One region of the Ancylobacter sp. 3268 genome, then DNA from elsewhere that is predicted to be linked to it. Evidence: predicted binding sites of a transcription regulator. Region 1 holds the regulator's gene; the other holds the start of a gene.

Region 1 (3,204 bases):
GGTGAGCGGGCTGAGCGTGCGGGTGACGACGTGATCGCCCGGTGCGAAGGCCGGCACGCGCGAGGGGTCGTCGACCCTGGTGGTGGCGCCGGTCTTCAGGAGATCGAGAATATCGGCGGCGCTGAGCATCAGGCGTCCCCGGCAAGAATATCGGCGCTGCCGGCGGCGGCGCGTCCGGCGGCGAGGTGCCGGGCGAAGTCCTCCGGCGTCAGCAGGCCCTTCTCCATCATCAGCCGCGCCACCGCGAACCACCATTGCTCGTAATAGGGGCGGGTGAGATATTTCACCGGCTCCAGCCGCTCGCGCGACTGGCGGAACTCGTCGTCCGAGTAATGCGCGCCGATGGTGATCATGAACAGCCCGCACATGCGGCGCTCCCACTCCTCCTTGAACACCGGCTCGCGCCCGTCATAACCCTCCGGCACCACCCGGCCGAAGCCGTCGAAGCCGCCGCAATCATGCACCGAGTTCATTCGGCCGGCTCCGGGGTCAGGGCCTCGGTGACGCCGATCATGCTGTCACGGGTGACGAGGGCGGCGAGCGCCGCCTCGTCCATGCCCTCGGTGCCCTCCGGGCGGCGGGGAACGACGAGGTAGCGGACTTCCGAATTGCTGTCCCAGACGCGGATTTCGGTGGTGTCCGGCAGCACGGTGCCGAATTCGGCCAGCACCGAGCGCGGATCGCGCACGATGCGGGTGCGGTAGGCCATGCTCTTGTACCAGACCGGCGGCAGCCCCAGCACCGGCCACGGGTAACAGGAGCACAGGGTGCAGACGACGACATTGTGCACGCTGTCGGTGTTCTCCAGCGCCACCATGTTCTCGCCCTGCGCGCCGGTGAAGCCGAGATCGGCGATGGCGGCGTTGGGATCCTCGAGCAGCCACGTCCTGTAGGCCGGATCGGCCCAGGCGCGGGCAATCACCCGGGCACCGTTCTTCGGGCCGATCTGGTTCTCATAGAGATCCACCACCGCATCAAGCGCGGCCGGATCGACCAGCCCCTTCTGTGTGAGCAGCTCCTCCAGCGCCTTGACGCGGGCGCTGATCTCGATGTCGGCGATCGACATCAGCAGCGCGTCCGCCTCCTCGGAATGGATGCGGTGGAAAGGATCCTCATGCGGGTGATCGTGAGGCGCATGATCATCGTGATCGTGGTCGTCGTGCTGCCCTGCCATGCGAAGCGATCCGTCCCTGCGCCGCGAGGAGGGCATTATGCGGACACGCCGCGCGCGTGTCGACGACGCAGGAGTAGAAAAGCGGCACGGTGAAAAGATGGGCGACGCCTCGGAAAACGACGTTGGCGCCGGGGGTCGCGGCAGAAGCACGTGCGACGCCCACAGGCCGCCATCCCGTCCGGACCTTCGGCCCGCCGGTACTCCCCCGACGGATGAACGGAGAAGAGGCCGGCGGCGTGCTGTCGTGAGGCAGAGGGGAGCCTGCGAGACAGGGCGCCGGCACCAAAGACGAAAATCCGCCGGGGATTGCGCGCCAGCGGATCGGTTCCGAGTGCCACACGCGCGGCGGCGAGGCCGCCTCAATGGGTGCGGGCGAACATCTCGTTGAAGGAATAGCCGGAGCCGCGCACGGTGCGGATCGGATCGGGCTGGCGCGGGCGGTTGAGCGCCTTGCGCAGCCGGCCGACATGCACGTCCACCGTGCGCTCGTCGATATAGACGTCCTGGCCCCAGACGCCGTCGAGCAGCTGCTCGCGGGAATAGACCCGGCCGGGCGACTGCATGAGGAACTCCAGCAGCCGGAACTCGGTGGGACCGAGATGCAGCTCGCGGCCGGAGCGGTGCACCCGCTTGGTCTCGCGGTCGAGCTCGATGTCGCCGGCGCGCAGCAGCGTCGAGATGTGGTCCGGCTTGGCCCGGCGCAGCAGCGCCCGCACGCGGGCGACCAGTTCCGGCACCGAGAACGGCTTCACCACATAATCATCCGCCCCGGTGGCGAGGCCGCGCACGCGCTCGGTCTCCTCGCCGCGGGCGGTGAGCATCAGGATCGGCATGCGCTCGGTTTCCGGCCGGGCCCGCAACCGCCGGCACAGCTCGATGCCGGACAGGCCCGGAAGCATCCAGTCGAGCAACAGAAGATCCGGCACCTTCTCGCGCAGCCGCGTCTCCGCCTCGTCGCCGCGCGCCACGCTCTCCACCGAATAGCCTTCGGATTCGAGGTTGTAGCGCAGCAACAGGGTGAGCGGCTCCTCGTCCTCGACGATGAGAATATTGGTCGGCATCGCTTTTCCCGTGCGAATGATGCGAAACCGCGATCCGGCCCGCCTCAGGACGGGAACGGAACCGCGGTCAGGCTGGTGGTGTCCTGCTTCGGCCGCTCTTCGGTGAGCAGCTGGCCGGTCGCGAGGTAGTGCACGGTCTCGGCGATGTTGGTGGCGTGGTCGCCGATGCGCTCGATGTTCTTGGCACAGAACAAAAGATGCGTGCACAGCGAGATGTTGCGCGGATCCTCCATCATATAGGTGAGGAGTTCGCGGAACAGCGAGGTATAGAGAACGTCGACCTCGCCGTCGCGCTTCCACACCTCGATGGCGCGGGTGTCCTCGCGGCTGGCATAGGCGTCCAGCACCTCCTTAAGCTGCTCCAGCACCATGCTCGACATGTGCTCGACGCCACGCACCAGTTTCTGCGGATGGAACTCGCCGGTGAGCGCCAGCACCCGCTTGGAGGTGTTCTTGGCGAGGTCGCCGATGCGCTCCAGATCGTTGGCGACGCGCATCGCCGCCACGATTTCGCGCAGGTCGCCGGCCAGCGGCTGGCGACGGGCGATGGTGAGCACCGACTTTTCCTCGATCTCGCGCTGGAGCAGGTCGATGGGACCGTCCAGCACGATCACCTTCTGCGCGAGCTCCGTATCGCGCTTGACCAGCGACTGCACGGAATCGGCGACCAGCTGCTCGGCCTGGCCACCCATCTCCACCACGCGGCGGCTGATCTCCTTGAGATCGGTATCGAAGGACGAGACGATATGTTCGGAGGGCATGGGCTGGTCCTCTTTCCCGTCGCACTCAGCCGAAGCGGCCGGTGATGTAGTCGCGGGTGCGCGCCTCGCGCGGATTGGTGAAGATCTCGTTCGACGCGGCCACCTCGATCAGCTCGCCGAGATAGAAGAACGAGGTGATGTCGGCGCAGCGGGCGGCCTGCTGCATGTTGTGCGTCACGATGACAATGGTGAATTCCTGCTTCAGCTC
Region 2 (3,204 bases), on a different contig from region 1:
AGATCATCGCCCCGCCCCGCCTCGCGACCCGCTCGGCAAGGGTGGGCATGGCGAGGGAGTGGCCGGTGACGCGGCGCTTATGCTGCAGAAAGCCGGGATGTCCGACATCGTGGCGCACCAGCCGGCCGTCCTCGACCAGCACCATGGAATTGCCCTGCAGGCCGTGCCGCGCCGGCCAGCAGCCGGTCGCCAGCGTCGAGGACACTACCCGCGTCGCGGACGGAAAGGCGGAGCGATAGCTGGGAAAGAACGTGCCGCGCTCCCGCAGCGCCGCCAGATGCGGCATGCGCTCGGCATCGACGAAATCGCGACGCAGGCCGTCGAGGATGACGAGAACGGCGCGGCGCATCGCTCAGCCCACCCTGTTCAGCGCGAAGTCGAAAATGTCGAAGTTGCGCAGGCGGCGGTTCTCGTCCGACTTCGCCACCGGGTGCGACAGCAGAAACGGCACCCGCTGTTCCGACAGGCCGCCATGGGAGCGCAGCCGCTCGCCGGCAAGCTGGCTGATGTCGTGGTCGGTCGCACAGGCGCCGAGCGCGACGCCGGCGTCGCCGACAGCGATGAAATCCGCCTCACGGTCCTCGGGCATCTCGAAGCGGGCGGCAGCCTCCGCGCCTCTCAGGACCAGCGCGACACCCGGCTGGCCGGCGAGGAGGTCCTGCACCGCCCGGTGGGACACGCTGCCATCCAGCACATGAACCCGCACGAAGCCGCCGAGGGCGCCGTGATGGCGCACGAACGGGTCGGTGATCGGGCAGATCACCCGTGTCGTCCCCTTGCCGAAGGCGGCGTCGAGCACGTCGCCGAGATAGGTCACGTGCGGCACGCCGTCGGGCCGGGACATGTCGGTCATGCCGTGATCGGCGGTAATGCCGACAACGGCGCCGAGCTCGATCAGCCGCGCCACCCGGGCATCCACCGCCGCCATGAAGGCCAGGGCTTCCGGGGCGTCCGGCGCGTGCTTGTGCTGCACATAATCGGAGAGCGAGAGATAGAGCACGTCGGCACGGCCGGCCTCGATCAGCCGGATGCCGGCATCGAGCACGAAGAGCGACAGCTCGGCGGAGTACTGGTCGGGCTTGTCGAGGCCGACGAAGCCAGCGGCATCGGCAATGCCGTGCTCCTCGTCGGTGGTGCCCTGCGCGCATTCGGCGGAGAAGGCGATGCCGTCGAGCCCGAAGGCCAGCGCCTTGCGCAGCTTGTCCTTGGCGGTGACCACGGCCACCTTGCTGCCGATCTCGGCGAGGCCGGCCAGGATGGTGGGCGCGCGCATCATGGCGGCATCGAGCATCATCACCGTCTCGCCGGTGGTGAGGTCGAGATAGAAATTGCCGGCGACGCCGTGAACCGCCGGCGGCGCGCCGCAGACGATCGACACGTTGTTCGGGTTGGTGAAGGTCGGCATGACGGCATCGGCGAGGGCGAAATGCCCGCGGCTGCGCATGGCGTCGAGCGCCGGGGTGACGCCGGCCTGTGCGGCGGTCTCGATATAGGTCGGATCGCAGCCGTCGAAGCAGATCACCACGGTCGTGCGCTGCGGCCTGTGGTATTGCCGTCCATTCACGACGATGCGGTCGCGCGGCGCGTGGGCGCCGGTCGTCATCATATTCATTTTACGCATTCCGTTATTAAATTGTCACACGCGAAAGCTATTATTTCTGTTTTGTTATTTCAAACTCTCGTCTCTATTGCCGTTATTATTTACTATCATCTGTGTGAGTAAAGCGATATTAGTTCTGTCATCGTGTGAGAATTTGGAACAGGCGCATGCGGCGTAGTCTTCCGCCTTTGAAAGCAGTCGTGGCGTTCGAGGCGGTGGCGCGTAGCGGCAGTGTAACCGCGGCGGCGGCGGAGCTCGGTGTCACCCACAGCGCCGTCAGCAAGCAGGTCGCGGTGCTGGAGGCCTGGCTCGGCACACCGCTGTTCGAAAGCAACCGGCGCCACATGACGGCGACGCCGGCGGGATTGCGGCTCGCCTCGACCACCGGCGCGGCGCTCGACCTCCTCGCATCGGCGGTGGACAGCTTCATGCCGGTGGACGTCGCGGAGGTTCTGGACGTCATCGCCCCGGCGACCTTTGCCATGCGTTGGCTCATTCCGCGCCTGCCGGCCTTCGAAGCGGAGTTCCGCCGGGTCGACGTCCGCGTGCGGCCGATCCACACCGGCGAGGAGTGGCGCGACATTCCGTTCGATGTGGTGATCCGGCGCGGAGAGGCCCTGCAAAGCGACCTGCGCAGCGCAACCTTGCTGCGCGAGGAGATCGGCCTGTTGGCGCGGCCGGAGGTTGCCGCAACCCTGAGACAGCCGGCGGATCTCGCCGGCGTGGCGCTGCTGGAGGCCACCACCCGGCCCGGAGAACTGGCGCGATGGCTGGTCGCGGCCGATATGTCGGTCGATCGCGCCGTCGAGGCTTCAAGCTTCGGCCATTTCTACATCGCGCTGGAAGCCTGCCTCGCCGGCCAGGGGGCGCTTGCCGCGCCGATCGAGGTGGTCGCGGACCTGCTGGCGCGCGGCGAACTCGTCGAGCCGTTCCGGGGCATCCGTGTCGCAGGCCCCAATTACCGGCTCGGATATGCACCTGCCGGCGCCCGCGCCGCGCTTGCCGCCTCCTTCGCCGAATGGGCCGTGCGTACGGCGGCGAGCGATCCAGGACCGCCAGCGCAATAACGGGTTTCGCGAACCCCATTGTCTTCTTTGCCTCCGCTCGCGCCAATGCTGGCGGCGGCACGAATGTTTCGCCGGTGTTGACGCCCGGATCACCGGGCGGGTGTTTGGACCGGGTGTAACCGGCGTCCCGGACCATGACGCTCAATGATTGATCTGATAATCTGAGTAGACATGATCGGGTTGATTAGGTCTGCTTCTCAATGGTTCCGGTCCGGCTGGATAGTTTTGATGTGTTCGTCGCGATCGTCCGCTGCGGCGGTTTCCGCGCCGCGGCCCTTGAGCGCGGCGTCTCTTCATCGGCGCTGAGCCAGACCATGAATGCCTTGGAGGAGGCTCTGGGTATTCGGCTCCTCAACCGGACGACGCGGAGCGTCTCGCCGACGGAGGCAGGACAACGCCTCCTCGAACGTCTGACCCCTGCATTGAGCGATATTCGGCTGGCTATCGCGGAGGTCGATGAATTAAGGGATCGTCCCTCCGGAACTCTACGGATCAATGCGCCGGCGCCTGCCGTCGATCATCTTCTCTGTCCGTTGG

Evidence for each region. Region 1 encodes PhoB, which activates phosphate uptake and scavenging genes when phosphate is short. Its sites were predicted from a motif close to TGTCATNNANCTGTCAT; they were not measured.
Region 2: the regulator PhoB is predicted to act here: its motif matches at 1,624-1,640, upstream of phnA (phosphonoacetate hydrolase).

Annotation. Positions count from the first base shown of each region.
Region 1 is NZ_JAVDUX010000009.1:94,556-97,759, forward strand. It holds gene J2X65_RS14185 (SH3-like domain-containing protein) at 1-129, opposite strand, end outside; gene J2X65_RS14190 (SH3-like domain-containing protein) at 129-473, opposite strand; gene nthA (nitrile hydratase subunit alpha) at 470-1,174, opposite strand; gene phoB (phosphate regulon transcriptional regulator PhoB) at 1,534-2,235, opposite strand; gene phoU (phosphate signaling complex protein PhoU) at 2,280-2,996, opposite strand; gene pstB (phosphate ABC transporter ATP-binding protein PstB) at 3,022-3,204, opposite strand, start outside.
Region 2 is NZ_JAVDUX010000001.1:126,713-129,916, forward strand. It holds gene J2X65_RS00575 (alkaline phosphatase family protein) at 1-349, opposite strand, end outside; gene phnA (phosphonoacetate hydrolase) at 353-1,612, opposite strand; gene J2X65_RS00585 (LysR family transcriptional regulator) at 1,768-2,667, shown strand; gene J2X65_RS00590 (LysR family transcriptional regulator) at 2,868-3,204, shown strand, end outside.